Regions from separate parts of the Streptomyces sp. NPDC059256 genome, predicted to be linked through region 1. Evidence: riboswitches for the same ligand, from Rfam matches in the RefSeq annotation. Region 1 holds a riboswitch; the other holds the start of a gene.
The links. A riboswitch is a leader RNA that binds a small molecule or an ion and turns the genes downstream of it on or off. The one in region 1 is predicted to bind glycine.
Positions count from the first base shown of each region.

Region 2: linked by a shared signal. The riboswitch ahead of gcvP (aminomethyl-transferring glycine dehydrogenase) and the one ahead of gcvT (glycine cleavage system aminomethyltransferase GcvT) in region 1 are both predicted to bind glycine.

Region 1 is NZ_JBHYZO010000001.1:258,095-273,460, forward strand. Features, by position in the region: gene ACFXJL_RS01115 (cysteine desulfurase family protein) at 1-1,152, opposite strand, end outside; gene ACFXJL_RS01120 (thioesterase family protein) at 1,457-2,302, opposite strand; gene ACFXJL_RS01125 (trimeric intracellular cation channel family protein) at 2,411-3,070, opposite strand; gene ACFXJL_RS01130 (ABC transporter ATP-binding protein) at 3,088-4,299, opposite strand; gene ACFXJL_RS01135 (ABC transporter ATP-binding protein) at 4,296-5,411, opposite strand; gene ACFXJL_RS01140 (ABC transporter permease) at 5,408-6,406, opposite strand; gene ACFXJL_RS01145 (ABC transporter substrate-binding protein) at 6,666-8,441, opposite strand; gene ACFXJL_RS01150 (ABC transporter permease) at 8,656-9,657, opposite strand; gene ACFXJL_RS01155 (enhanced serine sensitivity protein SseB C-terminal domain-containing protein) at 10,455-11,240, opposite strand; gene ACFXJL_RS01160 (enhanced serine sensitivity protein SseB) at 11,357-12,136, opposite strand; gene ACFXJL_RS01165 (AAA family ATPase) at 12,478-13,176, opposite strand; glycine riboswitch at 13,399-13,494, shown strand; gene gcvT (glycine cleavage system aminomethyltransferase GcvT) at 13,642-14,766, shown strand; gene gcvH (glycine cleavage system protein GcvH) at 14,888-15,265, shown strand; gene glyA (serine hydroxymethyltransferase) at 15,340-15,366, shown strand, end outside.
Region 2 is NZ_JBHYZO010000009.1:8,819-24,184, reverse strand. Features, by position in the region: gene ACFXJL_RS20785 (Clp protease N-terminal domain-containing protein) at 1-465, opposite strand, end outside; gene ACFXJL_RS20780 (hypothetical protein) at 716-910, shown strand; gene ACFXJL_RS20775 (PadR family transcriptional regulator) at 1,119-1,727, opposite strand; gene ACFXJL_RS20770 (VOC family protein) at 1,988-2,416, shown strand; gene ACFXJL_RS20765 (PhzF family phenazine biosynthesis protein) at 2,504-3,367, shown strand; gene ACFXJL_RS20760 (CPBP family intramembrane glutamic endopeptidase) at 3,395-4,189, opposite strand; gene ACFXJL_RS20755 (substrate-binding domain-containing protein) at 4,350-6,362, shown strand; gene ACFXJL_RS20750 (glutamate-cysteine ligase family protein) at 6,393-7,907, opposite strand; gene ACFXJL_RS20745 (hypothetical protein) at 8,412-8,999, shown strand; gene ACFXJL_RS20740 (DUF5999 family protein) at 9,390-9,581, shown strand; gene gcvP (aminomethyl-transferring glycine dehydrogenase) at 9,753-12,638, opposite strand; glycine riboswitch at 12,818-12,914, opposite strand; gene ACFXJL_RS20730 (PRC-barrel domain-containing protein) at 13,038-13,454, shown strand; partial or broken gene ACFXJL_RS20725 (DNA polymerase IV) at 14,173-15,244, opposite strand; gene ACFXJL_RS20720 (MerR family transcriptional regulator) at 15,351-15,366, opposite strand, start outside.

The DNA.
Region 1 (15,366 bases):
TGCCGTACGGGCCCGTTCCACGGCGGGTCCGATCGCCCGGGCGACCGCGTCCACATCGGCCCGGGTGGAGGTGTGCCCGAGGCTGAAGCGCAGGGTGCCCCGGGCGAGGTCCGGATCGGTGCCCGTGGCGAGCAGCACATGGCTCGGCTGTGCCACACCCGCCGTACACGCCGACCCCGTCGAACACTCGATGCCCTGGGCGTCGAGCAGGAGCAGCAGGGAGTCGCCCTCGCAGCCGGGGAACGTGAAGTGGGCGTTGGCCGGGAGCCGGTCGTCCGGATCGCCGCCGAGGATCGCGTCCGGGACCGCCGTCCGTACGGCGTGCACCAGATCGTCGCGCAGGGCGCCGACCTCACGGGCGAACTCCTTGTGGCGTTCGGCGGCGAGCCGGCCCGCGACGGCGAAGGAGGCGATCGCCGGGGCGTCCAGCGTCCCGGACCGCACATGGCGCTCCTGCCCGCCGCCGTGGAGCACGGGGACCGGCGTGTACTCCCGGCCGAGCAACAGCGCACCGATGCCGTAGGGGCCGCCGATCTTGTGTGCGGAGACCGTCATCGCGGCGAGGCCCGAGGCGGCGAAGTCGACCTCGGTCTGCCCGAACGCCTGGACGGCGTCGGAGTGCAGGGGGACGCCGAACTCGGCGGCCACGGCCGCGAGCTCCTTGATCGGCATGATGGTGCCGATCTCGTTGTTCGCCCACATCACGGTGGCGAGGGCGACGGATTCGGGGTCGCGTCCGATGGCTTCGCGCAGGGCATCGGGGTGCACCCGCCCGTAGGCGTCGACGGGGAGGTACTCGACGCTCGCCCCCTCGTGCTCACCGAGCCACTCGACCGCGTCCAGCACCGCGTGGTGTTCGACCGGGCTGGCGAGGACTCTGGTCCGGGCGGGGTCGGCGTCCCGGCGCTGCCAGTACAGGCCCTTGACCGCGAGATTGTCCGCTTCCGTACCGCCCGAGGTGAACACCACCTCACTGGGTCGGGCGCCGAGTGCCTCGGCGAGCGTCTCCCGGGCCTCTTCGACCGTACGGCGGGCACGGCGGCCCGCTCCGTGCAGTGCAGAGGCATTGCCGGTGACGGTGAGCTGCGCGGTCATCGCGTCGATGGCCTCCGGCAGCATCGGAGTCGTCGCAGCGTGATCGAGGTATGCCATGGTGGCCACGATTCTACGAGGCCGGGGTGGAGCCCTGATGCGGCGCATACGTGTTCAAGCCGCACGGGACTCGCCGGACGCGGGCGATGACCCCGGTGACCGGCCCGCGAAGTGGTGGACGACCCTCGCGCCGGAGCGTCCCTCCCGGCGCGTGCCGAACCGGAATCCGGCGTCCGGGGCGACCGGATTCCGGCGCATGCCCACTGGATGTCGGTGTCCGGGCGAGGGACGACCCGAGGCGGTGGGATCTGGGGATCTGTGGGTCTGGGGATCTGTGGCTCTGGTGGGTCTGGTGGGTCTGAGCTCAGCGGGAGGTCTTGGCCAGCTGCCGTGACTGGGCGACGAGGCGGTCCTGGCTGTCCCAGACCTCCGCGTCCTCCTCCAGGAAGCCGCCGGCGAGGTTGCGCGTGGTGATCGCCACCCGCAGCGGGCCGGGTGCCGGGCGGGCCCGGACGTGGGTGGTGAGTTCCACCGTGGGCGTCCATCCCTTGAGCCCGAGTTCGAAGGCGGTGGGCGGCAGGGCGTCCACGGTCAGCAGCAGCGACAGCGGGTCGGCGTCACGACCGTCCGCGAGCGCGAACCAACCGCGCATCTCCCCCTTGCCCGAGGGTGCGCCGACGGCCCAGCCCACGGTTGCCGGGTCGAGCCGGATGTCGAGGCGCTCCAGGATCTCCGAGCTGCCGGAGATGGCCGGCACCGGCCCGTCGGATGCGCCCAGACAGTGTTCGTAGGCGGGCATGGCCGGCGCGGTGGCGGACGTCCGCACCTCGTCGGAGAGTCCGTCCAGGTCGCCGTAGGTCGCCAGCACCCTGATGCGTTCGACCTCGGTGCCGTCCTCGTCCCGCTGGATCAGGGACGCCTGGCCGGTGGAGAGCGTCCGGCCGGTCCGCAGGGTCTCGGTGCGGATGGTGGCGGGACCGGGTCGGGAAGCGCTCAGATAGTGGGCCGAGACGCTGAAGGGGTCGGGGTGGTCCAGCGCGTCGCCCAGTGCCCGGCCGAGCAGGGCCAGCAGATAGCCGCCGTTGATGGCGCGGATGATCGTCCAGCCGGGCGAGAGGAAGGCGTCGTAGACGCCGGGGGCGCGAAGGGTGACGGCGGTGTCCCGGTCGAACTCGCTGTCGCCGATGGATGCCTGTACTGCCTGTGCCATGACGGCACCGTACAACAATGAACTACTAAGCGGTAGCTTTCCCTTGGGTCCTGAGCGGGATCTCACGGCACTTGACCGCGGGGCCCGCGGCGGGTGCGACGCCCGGGCTCAGACCTCCTCCGCCGCGGACGAGCGCCGGTTCCAGGCCCGCGGGGCACGCCAGTGGAAGCGCAGGGCCAGCAGCCGCAGCGAGAAGGCCGTCACCACGGCGAGCACGGTCGTGAGCGTGTTCAGCACCTCCCAGCGAATGCAGAGCACCACCATCGTGGCCCCGACGATGGCCGGAACGGCATAGAGGTCACGGTCCCAGCGCAGCAGGGACGGGACCTCGTTGGCCAGCACATCCCGGAGCACTCCGCCGCCCACGGCCGTGGCGAGCCCGAGCACCGCGGACGAGGTCAGCCCCAGACCGTACTCGTACGCCTTGATCGTGCCGGTGACGCAGAACAGTCCCAGGCCCGCCGCGTCGAAGACGTTGACCCCCAGTTGGATGCTCTCGACCTCGGGGTGGAGGAAGAACACCAACGCCGTCGCGACCAGCGGCATCAGGAAGTAACCGAGGTCGGTGAAGGCGGCCGGAGGCACCGCCCCGATCATCAGGTCGCGAAACAGCCCTCCGCCCAGCGCGGTCACCTCGGCGAGCACGGCGATGCCGAAGACGTCGAAGTTCTTGCGTACCGCGAGGAGTGCGCCGGAGATCGCGAAGACGAAGATTCCGGCGAGGTCGAGCGCATGCTGGACGGAAGGGGAGAAGAGTTCATGGAGCACCGGACGATTGTGCCGGTCTACTCCGCGGCGGCGCCTCCCGACGGCTTCCGGGTACTCCCGCGTGGAGCGCGCCCGGGATCCGATGGCTGCTCACGCTCGGACGGAACGTCGGTCTGCGTCCCGGCGGAATCGGAGCCGGCAGGCGCGAGCGAGACCACGTCGACCGCCTTCCGCGCCGACTCCAGCACCTCTTCGTCCGGCACCCGGTCCGGCGCGTTCTCCGGATGGTGGCACGCCACCGACTGCCCCGGTCGAAGCGCCACCAACGGCGGCTCGGTCCGGACGCACACATCGGTCGCCTTCCAGCACCGGGTGTGAAAGCGGCAACCCTGCGGTGGCGAGATGGGAGACGGTACGTCCCCCTTGAGCAGGATGCGTTCGCTCTTGGTCCCCCGGCGCCTGGGGTCGGGCACGGGAACCGCCGACAGCAGCGCCTTGGTGTACGGGTGCAGGGGCGTCTCGTAGAGCGAGGTGCGGTCCGCCAGCTCCACGATCTTTCCGAGGTACATGACCGCGATCCGGTCGGACACATGGCGGATCACCGAGAGGTCATGGGCGATGATCACATAGGTGAGCCCCAGCTCGTCCTGGAGGTCGTCGAGCAGATTGACCACCTGCGCCTGGATGGAGACATCGAGCGCGGAGACCGGTTCGTCCGCCACCACCAGCTTGGGCTTGAGCGCCAGTGCCCGTGCGATGCCGATGCGCTGGCGCTGACCGCCGGAGAACTCGTGCGGATAGCGGTTGTAGTGCTCCGGGTTGAGACCCACGAGCTCCAGCAGCCGCTGCACCTCCTTCTTGATCCCGCCGTCCGGGGTGATGCCCTGGAGTTTGAAGGGCGCGGAGACGATCGTGCCGATCGTGTGCCGGGGATTGAGCGAGGAGTACGGATCCTGGAAGATCATCTGCACATCGCGCCGCAGGGGGCGCATCGCTCCCACTCCCAGGTGGGTAATGTCGTGCCCCTGGAAGGTGATCCTTCCGGCGGTCGGTTCCAGCAGACGGGTGATCAGCCGGCCCATGGTCGACTTGCCACAGCCCGACTCCCCCACCACTCCCAGGGTCTCTCCCGGCCGTACGTCGAAGGTCAGTCCGTCGACCGCCTGCACGGCCGCGGTCTGCCGCCTGAGCAGCCCCTCCCGAATGGGGAAGTGCTTGACCAGCCCGTCCACGCTCAACAGCGCATCGGAAGCGCTCTGCTGCTGGGGAATCTTCACGTCGTCGCTCACAGCCGGGGCGCAATCTCTTCGGTCCAGATCCGGGTCCGCTGTTCCTGCGGCAGATGACAGGCGGAGAAGTGCCCGTCGGACACCTGCTGGAGTTCGGGGCGTACGGTGCGCGTCACCTGGTCCTTCGGCAGGTCCGCGTAGGGGCACCGCGGATGGAAGGCACAGCCTTGCGGAAGGTTGATCAGGCTGGGCGGGGACCCCTTCACGGGTACGAGCCGCTCGGCGTGGTCACGGTCGATGCGTGGCATGGAACCCAGCAGCCCCCAGGTATAGGGGTGTTGGGGCTCGTAGAAGACCTGTTCCGCAGGTCCGCGCTCCACACAGCGCCCGCCGTACATGACCAGGATGTCGTCCGCGAGTTCCGCGACCACCCCCAGATCGTGGGTGATGACGATGACCGCGGAACCGAACTCCCGCTGGAGGTCGCGGATCAGATCGAGGATCTGGGCCTGCACGGTCACGTCGAGCGCGGTCGTCGGCTCATCGGCGATCAGCAGTTCGGGGTTGTTGACCAGCGCCATCGCGATCATCGCGCGCTGGCGCATCCCCCCGGAGAACTCGTGCGGATAGCTGTCCACCCGCTGATCGGGCTGGGGGATGCCGACCCGGTCGAGGAGTTCGATCGCGCGCTTGCGGGCGGTCTTCTTGTCGGTGTCGTGGTGCACCCGGTACGCCTCCACGATCTGGCGACCGATCGTGAAGTAGGGGTGCAGCGCGGACAGCGGGTCCTGGAAGATCATCGCCATGTCCCGGCCGCGGAGCCTGCGGACCTCGTCCGGGTCGGCGCCGAGCAGTTCCTTGCCGTCCAACCAGACCTCGCCGGAGATCTGCGCCTTGCGACGGCCGTACTGACCGGCGGTGTGCAGGCCCATGATGCCGAGCGAGGTCACGGACTTCCCGGAGCCGGACTCACCGACGATGCCGAGCGTCTTGCCCTTCTCCAGCCGGAAGCTGAGGCCGTCGACGGACTTCACCAGCCCGTCGTCCGTGGGGAAGTGCACGCGCAGATCGCGCACTTCGAGGAAGGCCGTCGGTGCGGGCGAGCCCGCCGCCGCGACCTCGCCGGGGGCCTTGCCGAAAGAGGCGGGCCCTGTGGTGCGGGCGCTGTTCATCCGATCCTCACTCGTGGGTCGACGATGGCGTACAACAGGTCCACCACGAGGTTCGCGACACAGATGAACAGGGCCGCGAAGAGGGTGACGCCGAGGATCAGCGGAAGGTCCTTGCCCTCGATGGAGTCGATGGCGAGACGCCCTAGCCCGGGCAGGCTGTAGGTGGACTCGGTGAGCACCGCCCCGCCCAGCAGTGCCCCGAGGTCCAGCCCCAGGAGCGTGAGCACGGGAGTCCACGTGGAGCGCATCGCGTGCCGACCGATGACGACCCGCTCGGTCAGGCCCTTGGCGCGGGCGGTGCGGATGTAGTCCTCGCCCAGGATCTCCAGCATGGTGGCGCGGGTCAGCCTCGCGTACATGGCCGCGTACAGCAGGGCGAGGGTGATCCACGGCAGGATCAGGGTCTGGAACCACTGGGCCGGATCCTCTTCGACCGGAGCGTACTCACCGCTGATCCAGTCGAGTTGGTAGCTGAAGATCGCGAGCGAGATCAGTCCGGTGAAGTAGATCGGCAGGGAGACACCGGCCAGGGCGACGGTCATGGCCGCCCGGTCCCACAGGGTGCCGCGGCGCAGCGCCGAGACGACGCCCGCCGCCACTCCTCCGACCACCCACAGGACACAGGCCCCGGCGGCGAGCGACAGAGTGACCGGGATGGCCTCGGTCAACTGCGGCCAGACCTCCTGCTCGGTGCGGAAGGAGTATCCGAAGCAGGGCGCCGGGCACTTGGTGACGTCCGAGCCGTTGGTGTACTCGCGCCCGGCGACCAGGCCCTGGAGGAAGTTCCAGAACTGTACGAGCACCGGATCGGACAGCCCGAGCTTCTGTCGGATGCCCTCGATGGCGGCGGGGTCCGTCTGCTTCCCGGCGAAGAGGTACGCCGGATCGGAACCCGCCCACTTCGGGAGTACGAAGAAGATGACGAAGGTCGTCAGGGTGACGACCATCAGCATCATGGCGACGGCGAACAAGCGCCGGATGACGTAAGCAAGCACTGTGCGCGGCCCGGCGACGACCCGGGGCGCCGGAGCAGGCTCCGGTCCTCCAGATCGCCACCCGAGGCCATCACCTGCCCTTCGGGCTTGGCGGGTTGGGCGATGGTGGGGTGTGACGCTCTCGCGGGGTTGCCGGTGCGGACGGGAGGAGTTGGACGGCCCGTCCGCACCGATGGGCCGGCGGCTGCCGGCGATTGACCCCTCGTACGGATCGCACGGGCTCACTGACGCCCCGGATCCGCACGAGGGATGCGGGCTGCTACTTGACGACGCCCAGCGAGACGTAGTCGTAGCGACCGTTGTACGCGGCCGACGAGTAGGCGTTCGTCAGTCGCGAGCTGCGCCAGGTGAAGTTCTTCTCGTAGATGAAGGGCATCTGGACGGCGAGGTCCGCCACCGCGTGGTTCATCTGCTGGTAGATGGTGGCCGCCTTGCCGGGGTCGGTCTCCTTCAGCGCGTCGTCGAAGAACTTGTTGATCTTCGGGTCATTGGTCTCGGAGACGTTGTAGTTGCCGTTCGGGGCGATGAACCGGCCGTCGACCAACGGCTGGGAGAAGCCCTGCCCGGTCGGGAAGTCCGGGCCCCAGCCCGTCATGACCAGACCCAGTCCGCGCTGCTTCACCACGGCGGGCGAGCCGGTGATGCTGGAGGACTCGGCGCCGTCGATGGACTCCACCTCGGTCTTGATGCCGACGGCGCGGAGGGACTGCTGGAGCGCCTCGGCGGTCTGCACCTCGCCCGGGTTGTTGCTGCGGGCGCTGATGGTGGTGGAGAAGCCGTTCGGCTTGCCGCACGCCTTCAGCGCCGCCTTGGCCTTGGCCGTGTCGGGCTTGCCCTTGCGGGCCAGGATGCCGTACGGGTCGTAGTCGTCCGAGCCCTTGATGGACTTCGGCAGCATGTTGGTGGCGATCTCGCCGCCCGCGTCAGGGCCACCGCGCACCGTCTGCATCGACTGGTAGTCGGCGGCGTAGATGACGGCCTTGCGGCACTCGACGTTGTTGAAGGGGGCCACCTTGGTGGCGATGTCGACGTAGCGGATGAAGCTGGTCTCGATGTTGTCGAGGTTGGCCTTGTGCTTGGTGAGCGCCTTGGTGCGGCCCGCCTGGCCCATGCCGGTGGCGTTCAGGTCGAGGTCGTACTCGCCCTTGATCAGCAGCTCGTCGATCGCCTCGATGTTGGAGTTGATCGTGACCGTGATCTTGTCGGGAAGTGCGGCCCTGATCTGGTCGGAGGCACGCTGCCACTTGTCGTTGCGGACGAGCACCGCCCCCTTCTTGGGGGTGTACGACTCGAACTTGTACGGGCCCGAGGAGAACGGCTTCAACTGGTACTTGCCCGCCGTGTCCTTCTCCTTCTTCACCGGGGAGCCGGACGGCATGGCGAGCATCTGCTCGAAGTCACCGTTGGGTGCGGCCAGGTTGAAGACGATCGTCTTGTCGTCCGGCGTCTGGATCGCCTTCAGCCCCAGCTTGTCCGGGGTGGTGTCCTTGTAGGGACCCTTGTACTCGCCCTTGGGGTCGAGCACCTGCCGCAGATAGCTGGGCCCGCCGGTGATGACGTCGGTCGCCCAGGTGCGCTGGATGCCGTACTTGATGTCCTTGGAGGTGATCGGCGTACCGTCCTCCCAGGCGATGCCCTCGCGCAGCCGGTACGTGTACGTCTTGCCGTCGTTGGAGATCTCGCCCTTGGCCTGGGCCAGGTCCGGCACCAGTTCGGCGCTCGCCTGGCCGGGCTTGGGCGCGTAGGAGATCAACTGACGAGCGTAGAACCGGGAGAAGTCCCAGGCCATTCCGTAGTACTGGCGCTGTGGATCGGTGGAGTCGAAGTCCTGCTTGCCGATGAACTTCAGCGTGCCGCCCTGCTTGGTGGACGGATTGGCGATGCCCTTGGCACCGGCGTTGTAGCCGGCCGCCTTGCCGTCGCCCTCACCGTCCTTGGAGCCGCCTCCGCCGCAGGCCGCGGTGGCCGTGAGGGCGGCCACCACCAGCGCCGCTCCGGCGATGCGCTGGGTCCGCGACGAACGTAGGGGTGTCATAGTCCTGCAACCTCCGAGGTAGCGCGGCCCCCGCCGTCTGCCGGGGAACCGTGGGGAGCCGCCTGACCGCTGTGGCAGGGGCAGTTCAGTTGTCCGCTCAGTTGTCCGCGGCCCGGGCCGGGCCGAAGGCTGCGGGGTGCGGGGGGGTGCGTCCTTCGACGCCTCCCCGCGCGGGGAGCCGGGGCCGAGGGTGCCGGACCCGTGGGGCGTGGGGTCAGCGGGATCCCTTGGGGTCGAGCGCGTCCCGTACGCCGTCCCCGAAGAGGTTGAAGGCGAGCACGGTGATGAAGATCGCCATCCCGGGGACGATCATGAACGTCGGATTGGACTCGTAGGTGTCCACCGCCTTGGAGAGCATCTGCCCCCAGGACGCGGTCGGCGGGCGCACACCGGCGCCGAGGTAGCTCAGCGCGGCCTCGGTGAGGATGTTGGTCGGGATCATCAGCGTCGTGTAGACGGTGATCGGAGCCACCAGGTTCGGCAGCAACTCCTTGAAGAGCACATAGCGCCGGCCGGCGCCCAGGCTGCGGGCGGCCTCGACGTACTCCTTCTCCCGCAGCGAGAGCGTCTGGCCGCGGACGATGCGACCGATGTAGGGCCATCCGAAGAAGCCGATGACCGCGACCAGGATCGCGATGCGGACGGTGCTTCCGGTCATCCCGAGCAGGTTGTTGGGAAGCACCGAGACCAGACAGATGATGAACAGGAGCTGCGGGAATGCGAGCAGCATGTCCATCACCCGGCTGATGAGCGAGTCCGCCCAGCCTCCGAAGTACCCCGCGACGATGCCCAGCACGGTACCGAGGAGCACGGCGACCACGGCGGAGAGGAACGCCACGAGCAGGGAGATCCGGGCGCCGTAGACGACGCGGCTGAAGACGTCGCGACCGTTGTTGGGTTCGACTCCCAGCAGGTGTTCGGAGCTGATGCCGCCGAACGCGCCGTGCGGGGTGCCGAACAGCGGGTTGATCTTGTCCTGGTGGAACTCGTTCGGCGGATGCCCGAACAGGCTCACGATCAGCGGTGCGAAGACCGCGGTGAGCACCAGGAGGATGACAACGATGCCGCCTGCCAGGGCGAGCCGATCGCGCTTCAGACGGGTCCAGGCGATCTGACCCAGGGACCGGCCCTGGACCCGGGGAGCGGCGACAGCCGTGACATCGGCGGGCGGGGTTTCCTCCGCTTGCGCACTGGTGCCGTGCAGTGGTGCCGTCATCGTGGTGGGGACCCCTCTCGACCGGCGCTGACCGGCCCGTACCCGCCGCGCTAGCGGCTTCGTTCACAACATCTGGTGCGTGGTGGAGCCGGGGTACGGAAAGTGCGGATGCGGCGCTCCGTACGCGAGGGCGAATTTGCCCTTGGAGCGGGAGTCTTCAATGGTCGCGCGATCAGCCGCCAGCCCTCCCGGGGAATGTTTGCTCAAACGTGATGCGCTGGCGTAACCCGTTATCCGGACGTCGGCACCGACTGAGCGGTCCATCAAATCCCATGATTACGCACATAGTTGGTAGAGATCCCGCCATGTGGACGGAGTGGAGTCATTGGGATGGAGCGGAAGGGAACACCCGAGAGAGCGCTTTCAGGGCAGGTTCGAACAGCACACTAGGAAGAGAGAGATTGGCTTTGATTCCCCTTATGCCGAGAAAATCACGCCATCAGGGCAGGAAAGGTTTGCGGAAGCGACGATCTGTGAAGGTGTCATGGACCTGCGGTTAAGCTCCCGCGAAGGTCACATACATCGACCAGTCCCGGCCACCTGGCACACGGCGTTGCGGTCGTGGCTCATCGGGATTGGCTGGATGTATGGGGTGGCGAGAAGCGCATCACGAGCTCCCCTGACACCGAGACCGTCGGACGTCAGACAGCCCGGGACAGCCCGCGGAAAGAGATCAGGCCAATGCGCTGCCGAGAGGCATGGACCGGCCAACACGCTTCATTCGGGGAGAAGTCCAGGACGGAATCCGGGACAAAAACGGCGCCCTGCGCACGCTCGTACGGGTTCCGGCAGACGGCTCAGCGAGCCTGCGGCGGATAGCCGTAACCGACGGGCGCCGGCCCCGCGCCATGGGCGTCGCGGTCGTAGAAGGGCCGGGCATTGGCCCGCAGCCACATCGTCACCGGGTTGTACTCGTCGGACATGGCGACCGTCGACACCGGTAGGCCGTCGGGCACCGCCGCGATCGACTGCTGCATCATCGCCCGCACCGCGTCCACCGACTGCCTGCTGGTGTCGTACAGATCGAGACCGATGGCGAGGTAGGGAGCGCCCAGCGCGGGTTGCACCCACACCCGGCGCAACGAGCGGATGGGCGCCGTCCGGTGGGCGTTCTGGGAGAGCAGGGCGTAGAAGTGCGGAATCTCGACCGCGGGGTCGGAGAGCCGCAACGGGCCTGCGGGCATCCGGTCGAGACCGGTGGCGATCCGCCGAAGGTCCGGCCAGGGGATGCCGACGCCCCCGCCGGGGGCATGGGGGTTGAGCCAGATTCCCGCGCGCCCCGGGTAGAGGGCGCGGGCGATGTCGATCCCGCCGACGACCTCGTGGGAGCGGTTCCATCCGGAGGCGGCCAGTTCCTGGGCCGAGGTGACGCAGGGGGCGTAGCCGACGCCGTCGATCTCCATGGAGCCGTACTGCGCGTCGTGGGAGCCGGGGGTGCCCTGCCAGAGCAACATCCAGACCCGCCCCTGTCCGGGGTCGGCCAGTGCCTTCAGCAGTCCCTCATACGCATCGAAGCGTCCGGGGATCACCTGGCGCAGCATGTGCTCGACGTGTCCGGCCGCCGCGGTGCCTGACGCGCTCACCCTGGTCCCCGCCCCTCATCTTCGACTGACGATCCGGCACGGCCTCCGCATCGGCGGGAGGCGGGGCCAGACGTCCAGCTTAATCTGCCCCGCCGACACTGACTTGACCGCGGCGGCTAGTAGTCGTCCCGTCGGTAGAACGGACGCACCTTGGTCAGCATCCAGTCGACGACGGGGTCCTGCGTCGCGTCCAGGAGTACGAGGTTGACCGGCCAGCCGACCTGGACCCGGCCCAGCGCCCGACCCAGCGCGTCCAGCGGGGCGCTGTCGGTGGCTTCGAGCACTCCCGGGACCGCGAGTTGGACACCGATGAACAGCGAGGGCGGGTCGCCCTCGACGGAGGCGAGCGCCCGTCGTGCGGAGAGGACGTCGCCCAGCGCTTGGAACTCGGCGGCTGCCGCGGCCAGGAAGTCGACCGGATCCTCCTGCCAGTCCGGTTCGAACAGTCGCACCCGGCCGCCCGCGGCCGGCCCGTCGAGGTGAGTTCGGCCGGTGCGGCAGAGTTCGGCGACGGCGGGCGGCGGGAAGGGCGCGCCCACCGTGCCCCCGGGGTTGACGGCGATGCCCAGCTGGGGGGCGAGCCCGCGGGCGAAGTCCCGGGCGGGGGCGACGGTGAAGGACATATGGCTGCCGACGCAGTTGAGGAACTGCTCCTCGGAGCTGAAGACGGGCACGAACGCTGCGCCGTCCAACTCCATCGTGGGGAGGTCGAGGTCGCGGCTGTCCGGTGAGCCGCCGTTCGGAAGGGGGACCCACAGGGAACTACGGCCGAGCACCTCGACCAGCCTGGCGCCCGCGCCGGGGGTGTCCAGGGAGGCGGCGAGTGCCTCTTCCAACTCGTTCGCCGGCCAGCCGCTGGCGTAGGAGTGCGGGTGTACGTGCTCTGGAATGCTCATCTGGCGGCTCTCTCCCCGGCTCGGCCGGTCATCCCACGGCTTGCCCTCAGACCCTAATGCCGAGCGGGCGGTGCGCTGTCCCCGTCAGGGAAGAAGCCGGACAGGAAGCGAGGAAGGCGACCGGTCTCACACCGGCTCCGGCGCTGGGGTCGAACGCGCCCGGTCCCAGCCGTGGTCCACGGAACGACGCCACAGCCGCCTGGACCTGGCGACCGAACGACGCCACAGCCGCCTGGCCCTGGCCACCGAACGCGGTCGCCCCGCAGCCGCGCTCGACGCCCCCGGGAACGTGAGTGACGCAGGTGACGCGGGAGACGTGCATGCCGCGGGGGAGACACCGCCTAGCCGGCCGCCTCCGTCGCGGTGAACCGCACGCTGGCCAGGCCCGCAGCCGCCGAACGGTCGAGCAGGACCGCCGAGGTGCAACCGCTCGGGAGCTTCCCGGACTCGGCGTCGGCGATCAACCGGGAGGTGGCGCGCCGATGCCGGGCGAACGCATAGCCGGAGACTCCCCGGCCACGCTCCATCTGCCCCTGCCGGGCCACCTGCGGGGGCACGTCGAGCAGGACCAGATGGAGGTTGCTGCCGCGCCGGCGCGCCTCCCTGGCCAACCAGCGCCGCACCCACGCCTGTGTACCGCAGTCGTGCACCACCACGCTCTCCCCCGAGCGCAGGGCGCGCCTGAGCCCCGCGTAGTGCGAGTAGCGGACGAAGGGGCGGTAGACCGCGTAGGGCAGGAAGCGCGGCATCCGCAGCGCCCAACGGTCCCGGGCGTCCTGCGAATCGATGCGGCTGCCGCTGGCCGCCCGACGGATCAGGGTCGACTTTCCGCTGCCGGGAAGTCCGGAGACGACGACCACGTCCCCCGCGGCGAAAAGCAGGCTACGGGGACTGCGCCCGGCGCGGTCCCGCAGATCTCGCAGCACCGGCGCGGTCGCCCCCAGGCGTGGTCGGGCGGACGCCTGTGGTCGAGGGGGCACCTGTGGTCGGACGGGCACCCCCGCCGTAGTGGCGTAGGCACTGGAGTGCTGCAACGTCATTACACCCTCCCCCATGTCAGTCACCACACACTTGCCCATGAAGCGTAAAGAAATGGTAATGGGAGGCAAGTTATTTGCCGCTGAGCCGCGCCCCAAGACACGGTCGGGGATCGGACGATGGCCGAAGAAGGCGCCTCGACCACGGAAGATCCACGAGCTCCCCGCCCCCCACCGGGCCGAGATGCGTGTAATGATGTGCCCGCCAACTCCATACCGGCCGTTCGAATCCACGCGGGAGAGTCCCGGGCACCATGTGCCGGGCGCCGAAGGAGCAAGTTCCTCCCTTGAATCTCTCAGGCCCCGTACCGCGTGTGATGAGGCAGATCTGAAAAGCGGGCCGCTCCGGCGGCTCCACCCAAGGTGCAAGTCATGACCACCTGAGTGCGTGGTCGTGACGAACCTCTCAGGTTCCGATGACAGATGGGGAGGACCGTCCTCATCGGCCATGCCCTGGGAGCCCCGTCCATGAGCAATACCCCCCGTCGTACCGCCCTCGATGCACTGCATCGTTCGCTGGGCGCGACCATGACCGACTTCGCGGGCTGGGACATGCCCCTGCGGTACGCGAGCGAGCGGGACGAGCACAACGCCGTCCGCACCCGCGCCGGTCTCTTCGACCTCTCGCACATGGGCGAGATCACGATCACGGGCCCCGGGGCCGCCGATCTGCTCGACCACGCGCTGGTGGGGAACATCGGCTCGGTCGCCGTCGGCCGCGCCCGCTACACCATGATCTGCCGCGAGGACGGCGGCATCCTGGACGACCTGATCGTCTACCGGCTCGGGGAGACCGAGTACCTGGTGGTCGCCAACGCCGGGAACGCCCAGGTCGTCCTGGACGCGATCACCGAGCGGGCCGCCGGCTTCGACGCTTCCGTACGGGACGACCGGGACGCGTACGCGCTGCTCGCCATCCAAGGACCTGAGTCCGCGGGCATCCTGAAGTCGGTCACGGACGCCGACCTCGACGGTCTGAAGTACTACGCGGGCCTGCCCGGTACGGTCGCCGGACATCCCGCCCTGATCGCACGCACCGGCTACACGGGCGAGGACGGTTTCGAGCTGTTCGTGGCGCCCGAGCACGCCGAGGACCTGTGGCGGGCGCTGACCGAGGCCGGGGAAGCCGCGGGCCTGGTGCCGTGCGGACTCTCCTGCCGCGACACCCTGCGCCTGGAGGCGGGGATGCCGCTGTACGGGCATGAGCTGACGGATGCGCTCACCCCCTTCGACGCCGGTCTCGGTCGGGTGGTGAAGTTCGAGAAGACCTCCAACGAGGGGCGCTTCATCGGCCGTGAGGCCCTGGCCGCAGCCGCCGAACGCGCCGAGAGCGCCCCGCCGCGCAAGCTCGTCGGTCTGATCGCCGAGGGCCGCCGGGTCCCGCGCGCCGGCATGCCCGTGGTCGCGGACGGCCACGTGATCGGCGAGGTGACCTCCGGAGCCCCCTCCCCCACCCTGGGCAAGCCCATCGCCATGGCGTACGTCGACGCGGCCCATGCCGCTGCCGGCACCAAGGGCGTGGGCGTCGACATCCGCGGTACGCACGAGCCGTACGAGGTCGTCGCGCTGCCCTTCTACAAGCGCCAGAAGTGAGCGACGGAAGTAGCGTCGACAACACCCCCCGGGAGCCACTCGGCACCCGGCACGTCCGCCGCCGTCTCGGCAGGTGGCCATCCGTTCACCAGCACGTTCCGCGTACAGGAGAATCCTCGTCATGAGCAACCCCCAGCAGCTGCGCTACAGCAAGGAACACGAGTGGCTGTCGGCCGCCGAGGACGGCGTGTCGACGATCGGCATCACCGAGTTCGCGGCCAATGCGCTCGGCGACGTCGTCTTCGCCCAGCTCCCGGAGGTGGGCTCCACGGTCACCGCCGGCGAGACCTGCGGCGAACTGGAGTCGACCAAGTCGGTCAGCGATCTGTACTCCCCGGTCACGGGTGAGGTCACGGAGATCAACCAGAACGTCGTGGACGATCCTTCGCTGGTGAACACCGCCCCCTTCGAGGGCGGCTGGCTCTTCAAGGTGCGCGTCAGCGGGGAGCAGGACGAACTGCTCTCGGCCGACGAGTACGCCGCCTTCTCCAGCAGCTGATGGGGCTCCGGCCGACCCGAGCGGTCGGCCGGCTCGCGCAAGTCACCGACCACGACCCCGACAGGGACTTCGAGATGTCGCTTCTCAACACCCCTCTCCAC
Region 2 (15,366 bases), on a different contig from region 1:
CCCCCGGAGCGCTGCCCGGTGACGAGCGGCTTCCATGGCGGAGTGCGCGGAGGGCGACCAGCCGGAGGGACGGGACGCTGCTGAGGAAGGGGGCGGCGGCGCACCCGATACGGGCAGCGCACCGGAATCCTCGATCGCCCCTTGCCAGCGCAGTCCGTAGCCGATGCTGCGTTGGACGAGATAGCCGAGTACCCGCGCGACCCGGGGTGAGGACCCCAGCGCGCCGCGCACCTCGGGATCGGCCTCGATCAGGGAGTGCAGCAGATGGGCCGTGTCGAGTTGGCGGTCACCGTCCCGTACGGCTCGACGGCGCGCGCCCGCGACGGCCGACACCAACTCGGCGGCGAGCGGCGTATCCCGTTCGGCACGGAAGCGGTCGGACTCTCGGGGCAGTCGGGGCAGTCGGGAAGGATGGCTCTGCACACCCTCCACCCCATCAGCCGAGCCGGCCCGGAACGTCGCCATCGGGGCCCATTTCGCCCTCCGACGGAGGTCGGGGACGAACGACCGGGTTGTCCTCCTTGTGGATGAGATCCGGTCACTTCATCAGCATTCCGGGTGCGCCGCCTTGCCCGGTGCGCCCCACTGCGCTGCTCGATGGCTCTCTGGTCTTCGGGGTCTTCCTGCCCTTCGGGGGTCTGCGGGGGTCTTCCTGAGCGACGACCGACCCCGTGCACCGGCAACCGGATGCCGGGTCGTCAGCGTCCCTCCCGACATGTTCTGGATGGTCGCGCTGCTGGCGATCGATGGGCGGCAGTACGTGTACCGGGTGTACGCACCGGCCACGGCGCTCCTGGCCGATGTGTTCTGGGCGGCCTTCCACTGCCATGACGAAGGTCCACACCCTCGGGCGTGCGACCGGTTCGACTCGGCGGAGGTGTGGCATCGCGGGACTTCTCCCGGGATCTGATGCCCGCCCGGTGGAGGGTGCCCGGGTCACGGCGGGCGCGCCGGGGTCACGAACCGCGCCGCGTGGCGCATCCGCGCACGGCTGACACAGTCGCGCACGGTGCGGTGCCGGCCAACACAGTGCGGGACGGCTGAAACAGTGCGGGACGGCTGAAACAGCGAAGAGGGCCCTCGGAAGGGCCCTCTCGACCGGTGCGGAACCCGATCGTTCAGTGTTCGTCGGCGAGGATCAGATAGAGCTTCTTGCGCGACTCGTTGATGACCTCGACGGCCTTCTGCCGCTGTTCGGGACTCCCCGTCTTCCACACCTGACCGAAGGCTTCCATCAGCCCCCAACCAGCCTGTCGGATCTCATTGACGGTCTCCCAGTCAACGCCGCGCCCGGCCTCTTCCCAGGGCGCGTCCGGACCGCTCTCGGCCTCGGTGCGACCGGAGTCGGTCAGCGTGAACCGCTTCTTCCCACCTTCGCTCGCACTGCTGATGAGCCCCTCGTCCTCCAGGAGCTGAAGGGTCGGGTAGACGGAGCCAGGGCTGGGCTTCCAGGCGCCACCGCTGCGCTCGCCGATCTCCTGGATCATCTCGTACCCGTGCATCGGGCGATCCTTCAGCAGCGCCAGGATGGAGGCGCGCACATCGCCGCGCCTGGCCCTACCCCTGCCGCCGCCTCCGCGGCCACGCCCGCCCCCACCGAAGGGCGCACCGAACGGCGGCCCGAACGAACCGAACGCTCCACGGCGCCCATCGGATCCGCCTCGCCCTTGATGTCCGGGTCCGCAGTGACCATGACCGTGCTCATGTTCCTGTCCATGTGAACGCATCGCTACGCTCCTTCCATCGTCAACCTGTCGTGATGCATCAACGATATATCGGAATACTCCGAACGACAAGATGCCAGCCGCCCCATCGGCGAGCGTCCTGCCGCATGCGAAGGGAGCCCTGCCTCAGCTGATCTGGTCCGACCCACTCGTCGTCGCAGGCCAGCCGGCCCGTTGACGCTGCTCATGTCGCACAGGACCTCGCCCGCCCGCCGTGGAACCCTGGTATTTCGATGTCCGGCACACGGCCCTAGGGTGGGCCGATGACGTCGGTCAAGAAGTTCCAAGTCACCTTCGACTGCGCAGAACCCGAGCGCCTCGCTCGTTTCTGGTGCGAGGTGTTGGGGTACGTCGTACCACCACCGCCGGAGGGGTTCGCCACCTGGGATGACTTCTGGGGCTCGCAGCCACCTGAGGAACGGGATTCCTGGTTCGCGTGCATCGATCCCTCAGGGGAGGGTCCGCGGCTCTACTTCCAGCGCGTCCCCGAGGGGAAGGCCGCCAAGAACCGGGTGCATCTCGATGTGCGGGTCGGCACCGGACTCGTGGGTGAGGAGCGCCTCGCCGTACTTGAGGCCGAACGCGCACGGTTGGTCCCGCTCGGCGCGGTCCATGTGCAGACGCTCTACGACGGCAACGATTCGTGCATCCCGATGCTGGACATCGAGGACAACGAGTTCTGCATCGACTGAGGCCCTCCTCAAGACAGCCGCCCAGCCGGTCCAGCACCATCGAATTGGCCTTGGCCTGCGGCTTCCCCCAACGGCTACCGTCGGCCCATGCGCATCAGAATCGTCGACGCCTTCGCCCACCGCCCCTTCACCGGAAACCCCGCCGGGGTCCTCGTCCTCGATCCCGAGGACGGCCCCGGAGCCCCCGGATTCCCGGCGGCGTCCTGGCTCCAGCAGGTCGCCGCCGAGGTCAATCTGTCGGAGACGGCCTTCGTGCATCCCCTCCCGCCCGGTGGGGATGCGGACTGGGCTCTGCGCTGGTTCACCCCGACCACCGAGGTGGACATGTGTGGCCACGCCACCCTCGCCGCTGCGCACGTGCTGCACTCCACGGGAGCCGTCTCGGGCACGGTGCGCTTCGCCGCCCGGTGCGGCGTCCTCTCCGCCACCGTCCACGAGGACGGCACCATCACCCTCGACTTCCCCACGTCCTCGTTGACCCCGGTGGCCGTGCCCGATGGCGTGGCGAAGGCCCTGGGCGCCCCGGTGCTCGCCGCGTACGACACCGCCGCGCACATCGGCGATCTGGTGGTCGAGTTGACCGATGAGGACACCGTGCGCGGCATCACCCCGGACATCCCCGCGCTCGCCGCCTTCGCCGAGCGCGGCATCATCGCCACGGCTGCGGCCGGGCGTTCGGGCGAGCGACGGGACCAGGAGGCAGAAGGTGACTACGACTTCGTGTCCCGCTGTTTCTTCCCCCGGATGGGCATCGACGAGGACCCGGTGACCGGCAGTGCCCACACGGCCCTGGCCCCGTTGTGGTCCGCACGGCTGGGACGGACCGATCTGACCGGCCTCCAGGCGTCCGCCCGCTCGGGACTGGTACGCACCTCGCTGCGCGGCGAGCGGACCCTGCTGACCGGTCGTTCGTACACCGTCATCGACGGCGAACTGCTCATCGCCCCCTGACCGGGACGGACACATTTGGCCCGGCGGTCACGGCGTGGGCAGCCAGTCCACCCGTCCCGCCAGGAGGGCGTATCCGACGAAGGCGACGATGTCGAGCAGCGCATGGGCCACGACCAGGGGCCCGACCCTGCCCCAGCGCCGATAGAGCAGTACGAAGACCACTCCCATGACCATGTTGCCGATGAAGCCGCCGATGCCCTGGTAGAGGTGGTACGTACCGCGGAGCACCGAACTGGTGATGAGCGAGGCCATCGGCGTCCAGCCCAGTTGATCGAGCCTGCGCAGCAGATACCCAACGACGATCACCTCTTCCACGATCGAGTTCTGGAGTGCGGAGAGGATCAGTACGGGGAACTTCCACCACACCTCGGGCAGGGACTCGGGCACCACGGTGAGGTTGAACCCCGCCGCGCGTGCCACCAGGTAGAACGCCAGCCCGGCAGTTCCGATCCCAGCTGCGAGGAGGGTTCCCCTTCCGAGGTCGAACCATGGTTTGCGCCGATCGAAGCCGATGACCGCCAGTCCCGCGCGCTCGCGCACCAGGAAGTGCGCGACAAGCAGGACCGGCACCAGGGCCGTGGCGATGCCGAAGAGTTGCCAGGAGAGGTCGAGCCAGGGGCGTCCGGGCGCATAGGACCCGTTCAACGTCGCTGCCTGGTCCTTGAGGTCGCCCGGTTTGGTGAGCGAGCCGACAAAACTGATCAGGGACGACACGGCACTGGCCCCGAGCGACAGCGCGAGCACCAGGAGCATCTCGGACTTCAGGATCTTGGGTGACACGACCTCTTGGGGCAATGCCTCAGCCACTCGTCCCGCCTCCATGTGCACACGTGCCTCCAGTTATCCATTCCAGCCTCATCCGCATCCTCACCCCGCTAGGGTCTCGAATGCGAGTACGAAGATCGCGACAGGCCGGGGGGTCTGCGTCACCATGTGACGCCGCGCCATTTCCTTGTTCATCATTCAAGGAGGGCACCATCGCATGGAACGTCACACCCTGCCCGATTCCGGGGCCGGCGGCACGGGCGGCGCGGGACCTCGCTCCCGACACCGTCGGGTGCTGATGGCCACCGCACTCGTTCTGGCACTCGCGGCGGGTACGGGCGTCGCCGCCTACAGCGGACTGCCGCCGTTCGGCCGCTCCTGCGAAGAGTCCGCCGTACGACTGGACGTCGCCGTCTCCCCCGACATCGCGCCCGTCGTCCGGGCCGCGGCCGACCGGGTCCACCAGGAGAAGATCACCTCAGACGGCCAGTGCATGGACGTCCGGGTGAAGGCCCGGGAGAACTACCAGGTCGCAACGGAACTGTCCGACCACCGCAATGAGTCGGAGTACGAGGTCTGGCTCCCCGACTCAAGGATCTGGGCCCACCAGGCCGATGCGTTCAGCCGCGGTGTACCGCTGGCGGTGGCGGGCGAGGTCGCCGTGTCACCGATCGGCGTGGCCACGGACCGCTCGGCGGGCAGTTGGCTGGGATGGCCCGGCAAGACCTACACCTGGGCACAGTTGGCGACGGCCACGACCGCCTCGGAATCCGTACATCTGGGCACCGCCGACCCCACCCACAGCGCCACCGGTCTGCTGGCCCTCGCCGGCGTCGCAGCCTCCTACGCCCGCGAGAGCGGCGATCGCACCTGGGAGGAGCGCAACGGCACCGACCGGCCCCTGCCCGACGAACCCAGCGCGGCGCCCGAATCGAAGGAGCCCGATTCCTCGCCCTCGGCCAAACGCCCCACAGAACCGAAGCCGAAACCCAGCGCCGCGAAGGGGCCGAAGCAACCCCTGCCCAGCCCATCTCCACCGCGGAAGGAAGGGGCCAAGCGCCCCCCGGCCAAAGCGGACCGGACGCCACGACCTGGTCTTCCGGACGCCGATGCCAGGATCGCCGCCACCGCCAGGTTGCTCGCCCAACGGCTGGCCCCCGCAGATTCCCAGATCCTGCGTACGCTCTCCGCGCCCGGCAGTTCGCGCAACGAAGCGGTGTTCCTGTCCGAGCAGGCCGCGTTCACCCACAACTTCTCCGCCGGCGACAAGGACGACCTCGACCTCTTCTATCCCACGGACCGCGCGCTCCGGCTCGACTACCCCTACCACCTGGTCGACGTGAACGACTTGACCGTGGACGAGGGACGCGCGGCGACACGGTTCATGGCGCTCCTGAGCGATGCCACCTCCCTGCGCGACCTCGCAGCCCACGGCTTCCGTCCGCCGAGGGGCGGGGCCCCGGCAGTTCTGGTGCACACGGCGGGCGGAAGACCACCGCAGCCCTACGCCCGCCAGGTCACGAGCGCCGACCAGGTCTCACGGGACCTGCTCCAGGAGATCTTGGGCATATGGACCGTCACGGTGCGCAGCGCCCGACTGACGACGGTCGTCGATGTCTCGGGATCGATGCAGTCGCCGGTACCCGGCCGCAGTGAGACACGGCTCGAAGCCACCAAAGCCTCCCTGTTGCGCGTGGTCGACCAGTTCAGCCAGGAGGACGAGATCGGGCTCTGGGAGTTCGCCACCGGGCTCAACGGCCCCCATGACTACCGCGAACTGGTCCCGACCGCCAGGCTCGGCGCACTCGTGCGCGGTGAACGGTCCCAGCGGACCCAGCTCTCGGCGGCGTTCCAGGCACTGAAGGCGGTACCGGACGGTGCGACCGGGCTGTACGACTCCACGCTCGCCGCCTACAGGTCGGCCCAGGCCGGTCATGTGCCCGGCAAGTTCAATGCGCTGATCGTGGTCACCGACGGGGCCAACCAGGACCGGTTCAGCATCTCCCGGAGCACGCTGCTCGCCAAGCTCAAGGAGGTCAGGGACGACAGACGCCCGGTGCCGCTGATCGCCATCGCCGTCGGGACATCGGCCGACCAAGGAGAGCTGGACAAGATCGCCCAGGTGACGGGTGGCGCCGGCTACCAGGTCAGTGACCCGGCCGACATCCAAGGAGCGATCCTGAAGGCGATCACGGCCGTCGGCCGCTCCCTCGACGTCGATCGGGACTGATCCGGGCAGCCCAGCCCCGGGAGAACCCGGTCAACGGCCCTGCCCCGGAAAGCCGACGGGCCAGGTGTGGACGGGCTCGCCCAGGTGCATCAACTCGCTGTAGCGGCGGGTGGTCGCCGCGAACGCCGAGTCCCGGCCGAGCCCCGCGTCCAACGCGCGGTGGAAGGTGTCGGCCTGCCAGGACGCACCGTTCACCCGTCGTCTGCACCGCTCCTCGATCACTCCGAGGTAGAGGTCCCGATCGGCGGGCTCGATGCCCCAGGCGTCCAGCCCGGCGGCGGCCAGCGGTAGCAGCTCATCGCGGACGAGCGTGACGACGGGAACCTCCGCGATACCGCCGCTACGCCCCGGCCTCGGCCACTGCACCGTGGCCTCAATGCCCTGACGGCACGCGGTGTCGAAGTTCTCCGCCGCGGTGGCGAACGGCAGGCGGGTCCACACCGGACGGGACTCCTCGGACAGCGCGCGAACCAATCCGTAGTAGAAGGCGGCATTGGCGATCACATCGGTGACCGTGGGCCCCGCGGGCAGTACGCGGTTCTCCACCCGCAGATGGGGAACACCGTCAGCGACCGAGTAGACCGGACGGTTCCAGCGATAGACCGTGCCGTTGTGGAGGACGAGTTCTTGGAGTCCTGGTACGCCGCCTTCGTCGATGACCCGCAATGGGTCCTCTTCGTCGTCGCAGATCGGCAGGAGCGCCGGAAAGTAGCGCAGGTTCTCCTCGAAGAGCTCATAGGCCGAACTCACCCAGCGCTCACCGAACCAGGTACGGGGTCGTACTCCCTGGGCCTGAAGTTCGGGTGGCCGGGTGTCGGTGGCCTGCTGGAAGAGCGGCGGCCTCGATTCTCGCCAGAGTTCCTTGCCGAAGAGAAAGGGCGAATTGGCGCCGACCGCGATCTGTATTGCTGCCACTGCCTGAGCCGCGTTCCACACATCCGCGAAACGGCCCGGGGTCACTTGTAGGTGCAATTGCACCGACGTACAGGCCGCTTCGGGCGCAATGGAGGCAGAGGTGCAGGTCAGATGCTCGACTCCATCGATGTCGAGCTCGAACGCCTCACCCCGCGCGGTGACGATCTGCTCGTTGAGCATCGTGTAGCGCCGGACGTCCGAGAGGTTCGCGGACACCAGGTCGTCCTGTGCGAGCGTGGGAAGGATGCCGATCATCACGATCCCGGCGCCGACCTCGTCGGCCTTTCGATGTGCGTACGCGAGTCCCGTCCGCAGTTCTTCGGCGAGCTGGTCGAGGACCCGGCCGCCGAGACGGTGGGGCACGATGTTGACTTCCAGGTTGAACATTCCCAGCTCGGTCTGGAAATCCTGACTGGCGATGCGTTCGAGCACCTCGGCATTCATCATCCGCGGCAGACCGTCGGAGCCGACGAGATTCAGCTCTATCTCCAGACCCATCAGATTCTTGGGCCGGTCGAACCGTTGCTCGTCGAGCAGTCGCCCCAGCCCCGCCAGGCACTGCTGGAGCTTTCGCCGGTACTCATGACGATCCGAGAGCTCGAAACCGCCGGCCACGACCTTCTCCCCCATCGAAGCGTCCTTCCTCGACTGGGCATCGCGCGGCATCCGTCGCTCGCGTCTCGGACGATAATGCCCAGACTGACTGATCTATAACGCGGCCATGTCGCTCGGGGACCGGTAGTGTGACGTGGGTCGCCTCTCGGTTCAGCATCTCGGGATGGTGTTGTACGCACCTATCGTTACCCGGTGCCAGACACAATCACTGCCGTTTTTCGGCCTACCGCCATCCCGGAGAATGCCCAGGCCCGGGCGGATTTCCCGGCGAAAACCTGCGGATTCATCCAAGGAAACAGTCCTGGAAGCGCCTTGCTGACGATACGCACAGGCGCTAGCGGAATCACTGTGTGAACACGTGTCGTATAAACTCCGTAATCGAGGCAGAGAGTTGGCACCGGGTGCCCTACGGCCCCTGTTCCCCCTCTGACCCCTAGCCCCTCTGGCTCCGCACGCCGACAGCGCTGTCCGCACCTCCCATGCTCCGCCGTGTCTCCCCGAAGTGAGAGGCGACCCACCATGCCGCTGCATGCCCTCCCGGCTCCCGCGCCTGTCCTACGCAGCGTCCTCGCGGCACTCGGCTCCCCCGCCGCCGTCAACGAGGATCGCACCCCTGCTCTCCGGTCCGTCCAGGGACCGGTGAGCCCCGAGTCACCACTTCCCGTCCACGTACTCGACCAGATCGACCCGAACTCGCCCACCCCGGGTACCCGCCTCACCGGATGGCGGGTACTGATCCGCGCCCACGAGGGGTACGTCGCCGCTGCGGAGACGCGACTCACCCCGGACGGCTGGGCGTTCTCGCACTTCTTCGAAGGCCCGTACATCACCTCGACCGAACGGGCGCTCCAACAGGCGGATTCACTCCACCATCCGTTCCAGCCACGGCTGCTCTCCATTCCGGCGCTGTACATGCTCACGCTCTGGCTGCACGGGGACATCGACGCGGATGCCTCGTCAGGTGCGCTCCGTCCCACGGACATCCTGGTTCCGCTGGCCCCGGCGCCACCGGGGATCGCGGCGCACCGGGCGCACCAGGTCTGCGACCTCCTTCCGGTGATGACCCTGCGGCTCACGGCTCCGCCGCTGCTGGGATCACCGGCCTGACCCGAAGCACCGTTCTGACCAGAAACACCGTTCTGTCCTGAACATCGGCTAGTCCTGAAGCACCGCCCTGTCCCGAAGCATCGGAATCTCCGCTTCAGGACGGCCGAAACCATCGTGAGCGCCCCGTGACCGTTCGGTCGCGGGGCGCTTTCTGCTCCGTCCGGACTAGCCCGTACCGGCCCCCCTGAACCACCCGAAAGGACAATGGAGTTGGGCTGAACCGTCCGGCTGGGTGATACGTCCTTAACCAGTAAGACGAGGTGCCGCGAAATCCCTGCGGATTCTCGTCCGTGGGGCAACACTGGGAACGGACCGACAGATACGGGGGCGGCCATGAACTCCTCATCGAGCCGCAGGACACTCATCACATCAGAGCGAAAGATCCCGCCCATGTGCCAGCATCAGCCACCCTGCCCGACATCCGACTCAGCCGATCGGGACGCGGCGCGCCTCGTGGCGCACCATCCCGAACAGGGCTGGAGCCTGCTGTGCAATGGCGTGCTCCTCTTCGAGGACACCGGTGAGCTGCTGCCGAACGGCCAGATCATCGCACCCCAGCGCCAGTCGAGGACGGCCGCCTGACCCGCCGTACATCCGACGGCATTCGCCGTCGGGTCCACCACCCCACGGCAGTAGCGACGCCGCGAACGTCATCGTCGAGTACGTGTGCTGGCCGTGCCCGTACCCGCCGAACCATCGGGGCCGGCCGGAGGAATCCCTCCGTACCGGCCCCGAACCCTGTCCGGCCCGGGATCAGGCGTCGTACTCGTCCAACGGCGGGCAGGAGCAGACCAGGTTCCGGTCACCGAAGGCACCATCGATCCGTCGGACCGGCGGCCAGTACTTGTCCGCCGTGCTCACACCCGCGGGGAAGACCGCTTCGTCACGGCTGTAGGCATGCTCCCACTCACCGCCGAGAGCAGCCGCGGTGTGCGGGGCGTTGCACAGCGGATTGTCGTCAGCGGGCCACGCACCCGACGCGACCTTCTCGATCTCGCCACGGATGGCGATCATCGCGGCGCAGAAACGGTCGATCTCGCTCAGGTCCTCGCTCTCCGTGGGCTCGATCATCAGGGTGCCCGCGACGGGGAAGGACATCGTCGGAGCGTGGAAGCCGTAGTCGATCAGCCGCTTGGCGATGTCGTCGACACTGACGCCGGTCGCCTTCGACAGCGGGCGGAGATCCACGATGCACTCATGGGCGACGAGCCCCGCGGGCCCGGTGTAGAGCACCGGGTAGTGCGGCTCCAGCCGCTTGGCGATGTAGTTGGCCGCGAGCACGGCGACCTGGGTGGCGCGCTTGAGTCCCTCGCCGCCCATCAGTCGCACGTACGCCCAGGAGATCGGCAGGATTCCGGCCGAACCCCACGGCGCGGCTGAGATCGGACCCACTCCGGTCTCGGGTCCGGCGCTCGGCTGGAGCGGGTGGTTGGGGAGGTACGGAGCGAGATGGGAGCGCACGGCGACCGGTCCGACGCCGGGGCCACCGCCGCCGTGCGGGATGCAGAAGGTCTTGTGCAGGTTCAGATGCGACACATCGCCGCCGAACTCGCCGGGCTTGGCGAGCCCCACCAGCGCATTCAGGTTGGCGCCGTCGACGTACACCTGACCGCCCGCCGCATGGACCTGCGCGCAGATGTCGGCCACGTGCTCCTCGAACACCCCGTGCGTGGACGGGTAGGTGATCATCAGCACGGAGAGTTCGTCGCGGTACTGCTCGATCTTGGCCCGGAGGTCGGCGACGTCGATCTCTCCGTCATCGGCGGTCTTGACCACGACGACCTTCATGCCCGCCATCACGGCGCTGGCCGCATTGGTGCCGTGCGCCGAGGAGGGGATCAGACAGACCGTGCGCTGCTCGTCGCCGTTCGCCCGGTGGTAGGCGCGCACCGCGAGCAGTCCGGCCAGTTCGCCCTGGGAACCGGCATTGGGCTGGATGGACACCTTGTCGTAACCGGTGACCTCGGCCAGGCGCTCCTCCAGCTCACGGATGAGCGTGAGGTAGCCGGCCGCCTGCTCGATGGGGGCGAAGGGGTGGATCTGCCCGAATTCCGGCCAGGTCACCGGCTCCATCTCGGTGGTGGCGTTCAGCTTCATGGTGCAGGAGCCGAGCGGGATCATGCCCCGGTCCAGGGCGTAGTCGCGATCGGCGAGCCGTCGCAGGTAGCGCAGCATCGCGGTCTCGGAACGGTGCTCGTGGAACACCGGGTGGGTGAGGAAGTCCCCGCTGCGCAGCAGGGCCTGCGGCAGGGCTTCCTCGGCGACGGCGTCGAGGGCGTCGATGTCCGCCTCGACACCGAAGGCGGCCCACACGGCGATGATGTTGGCGCGGGTGGTGGTCTCGTCGCAGGCGACGGAGACGTGCGACTCGTCGACGAGGTGCAGGTTGACCCCGTCCTCACGTGCGGCGGAGACAACGGCACCCGCACGGCCGGGGGCCCGCACGGTCAGGGTGTCGAAGTAGGCGTCGTGGACGATCTCGACACCGCCGGCCGTCAACCCTTCGGCGAGGAGCGTGGCGTACCGGTGGGTCCGGTGGGCGATCGCCCGCAGTCCGTCCGGGCCGTGGTACACCGCGTACATACCGGCCATCACGGCCAGCAGCACCTGTGCGGTACAGATGTTGCTGGTGGCCTTCTCCCGGCGAATGTGCTGCTCACGGGTCTGAAGGGCGAGTCGGTACGCCTTGTTGCCATCGGCGTCGACGGAGACACCGACGAGCCGTCCGGGCAGGCTGCGCGCGAACTTCTCGCGTACGGCCATGTAGCCGGCGTGCGGTCCGCCGAAGCCCATGGGGACGCCGAAGCGCTGGGTGGTGCCGATGGCGATGTCGGCGCCGATCTCGCCGGGAGGCGTGAGCAGCGTGAGCGCGAGGAGGTCGGCGGCGACGGTGACGATCGCACCGAGACCGTGGGCCTGCTCAATGACGGGCGCGAGGTCGCGCACCGCGCCGGAGGCACCCGGGTACTGGAGGAGTACGCCGAAGACACCGCGCTCGGCGATGGCTGCGGGGATGCCGTTGCCGAGGTCAGCGGTGACGACCTCGACACCGGTCGGTTCTGCGCGGGTCTGGATCACCGCGAGGGTCTGGGGCAGGACGTCGGCGTCAACGAGGAAGACGCCGTCCTTGACCTTGCCCACCCGTCGCGCCAGGGACATCGCCTCGGCTGCTGCCGTGCCCTCGTCGAGCAGGGAGGCACCCGAGGTGGGCAGACCGGTCAGGTCGGCGACGACGGTCTGGAAGTTCAACAGGGCTTCGAGCCGCCCCTGGGAGATCTCGGGCTGGTACGGCGTGTACGCGGTGTACCAGGAGGGGTTCTCCATCACGTTGCGGAGGATGACCGGCGGAGTGAAGGTGCCGTAGTAACCGAGACCGATCATCGGCGCCAGCACCTTGTTGCGTTCGGCGAGGGAGCGCAGTTCGCTCAGCACCTCGGCCTCGGACCGCCCCTCCGGCAGGGCGAGCGCCTCCGTGCTCTTGATCACCTCAGGGACGGCGGCGGCGGTCAGCTCGTCCAGCGAGCCGTATCCCACCTGCGCCAACATCTTGGCCTGGGCCTCTGTGTCCGGCCCGATGTGGCGCTGCTCGAAGGGGGTGCCTCGCTCCAGCTGTGCGAGCGGAGTGCGGTTGGCGGTCATGTAGGAGGCCTCCTGGTCTGACGCGACCTGCGAGGGGCATCACATGGATGCCCTGGACGGCCTCCCCCTCTGTCATCTCAACCTGAGAGCTTCACCGGATCGCCGAACAGCAGCGTTCCGGCTTTCACCGTCGGTGAGAGCGGATGCCGTCCGACGCCCGCCCTTCTTTCCAGAGTGACCTCGTCCACGCGGTACAGGTGCCTGAGAGATTCCGGGGAGGATTTGCTCCTTCGGCGCCACCGTCGTCCTTCCGGTGGACTCTCCCGCGCGGGGTCAGCAGCCGCTAGTCAGCCTACCAGCGCGTCTTCTCGGCAATCGCTCAAGTGGCCGACACCGACTTTGTGCCCTTTCGTGTTTTTTAGTGGCCCATGGAGCAGTTTGCCAACATATGGAGGACTCGTGCAGACCGATATCGATCCGCGCAGCCTGATCGGCCGCAAGGCGTTCGACCGCAACGGTGCCAAGATCGGAACGGTGGACGAGGTGTACCTCGACGACGCCACCGGTGCACCCGAATGGGCGGCCGTACGCACCGGACTCTTCAGCAGGGACGCTTTCGTCCCGCTGGAGCCGAGCACCTTCGCCGACGACGTCCTCCAGGTGCCCTACGAGCGCTCGCTGATCAAGGACGCACCGGATTTCGGTGTGGGCAGGCACCTCTCCCCCGAACAGGAACTCCAGCTCTACCACCACTACGGGCTCGAACTGTCCTCAGCACCCGAGACGCCCGCTCCCCCGCCCGGCCCGGCCGGGGAGGAGCCCTCGACCGACCGCTCCTTCGGCCGCATCGCCGGCCGCGAGGACGAGGGAACCTGACCGGCCCGACCTGCGCTGCTCCCCTCATCCACCCGCCCGCCGCCGACCAGGGGCAACGGATCGGCCGGCACGAGCTCGGGATCGTCCACCCGGAACGTGCGCACGCGCCCCGGAGGCGAACCAGGCTGCTCGAACCGCACGGTGACACGACCCAGACCACTGCCCTGGACCCACCCCGGCCCGTACTCGGTGTGGTGCACATCGTGACCGGCCGACCAGCGACGCTCGGCGAGCACCGATCCCACCGGCTCCCCGGTGGTCTCCATGGACGCGCCGGCCCCGCTCTCCCGCTCACCCGAATCGGCGGCGCCATCGTGGACGCCTCCCCTGGCGGCCCCCTCCACGACACCCGGAGGTCGGGAAGCTCCGCCGACCGCACCCGCCGACCGGACAGCATCGGCTTCCGAAAGCCCGGACCCTCCGGACGTCTCCCGCTCTTCCCGGGAGCGTTCCGAGGGCCCGGACCCTCCGGACGTCTCCCGCTCCTCCCGGGAGCCCGATCTGTGGTCCGCACCGCTGCCGGACTGCTCGCCGGAGGACCGCACGGGCGACCCGTCCGGCGGTACGGGAGCCGGCGAACGCCCGCCTTCCTGCTCGAACCGCTCGAAGGGCGCTCGATCCGGCGGGCGAACGCTCCCGCCCGGCCCCTCGACGCGTCCGCCACCGCGGGGGTCCGCGTCCGCTTCGCCTCCCGCGGACTCCCTCTCCTCGCGGGCCGTGGTCGCCTGCGCGAACAGATCCTCCTGGGTGTAGTCGGCGAGCCCGGTCACCCCCACCCCCAGCAGCCGCACCCCACCCGTCGTGTCCACGCCTTCCAGAAGCCGACCGGCGGCCTCCCGCACCACGACCGGGTCGTCGGTCGGCCCGCGTAGGGTCTCCGACCTGGTGAGCGTCGAGAAGTCATAGCGCCGGACCTTCAGCACGATGGTGCGACCCGAATGCCCGGACGACCTCAACCGCCGTACGCAGCGCTCGGCGAGCCGCTCCACCTCGACCCTGATCCTGGTCCGGTCGTGGAGATCGACGTCGAAGGTGTCCTCCACCGAGACCGATTTCGTGTCCCGCTCGGCGACCACGGGTCGATCGTCATGTCCCAGCGCCATCCGGTGGATCGCCGAACCGTGCGCCTTGCCCAGCAGCCGTACCAGTTCGTCTTCGCCCGCCGCGGCGAGGTCGGAGCAGATCGTGATCCCCGCCCGCCGCAGATGCTCGCCGGTGGCCGGCCCCACCCCGGGCAGTGTTCGCACCGGCAGAGGAGCGAGCAGTTCGCGCTCCGTGCCCGGCTCGATCAGGACCAGTCCGTCGGGCTTGGCCTGCTCCGACCCGATCTTCGCCAGCATCTTGGAACCTGCGAGTCCGACCGAACCCGCGAGCCCGGTCGCCGCGAGGATGTCGGCGCGCAGCGACTCACCGGCGGCACGCGCGGATCGCGAGTCATCGGCGGATCCACCCGCCTCCAGATCGACGAACGCCTCGTCCAGGCTCAGGGGCTCCACCAGTGGGGACAGCCGACCCAAGAGCTCCATCACCTGCTCGCTGACCGCCCGGTAGAGGGAGAACCTGGGCACCAGGTAGGCAGCGTTCGGAGCGAGCCGACGGGCGTACGCCATGGGCATCGCCGAGTGCACCCCGAAGCGACGGGCTTCGTACGAGGCGGTCGCCACCACCCCGCGTGGTCCGAGCCCGCCGACGATCACGGGTTTTCCGCGCAGGCTGGGCTTGGCCGCCTGCTCCACTGCCGCGTAGAAGGCGTCCATGTCGAGATGGAGGATCGTCGGAACGGATCTCACATCTCCGATGCTGCCTCACGCCTGTGACAACGACGTCGGACAGCACCGCCGCCCGAGCCGGAAAGACATCGGAAAAACCGCGGCCCGCCGCCCGGGCCGGACGGGATCAGACCGCGCGATCC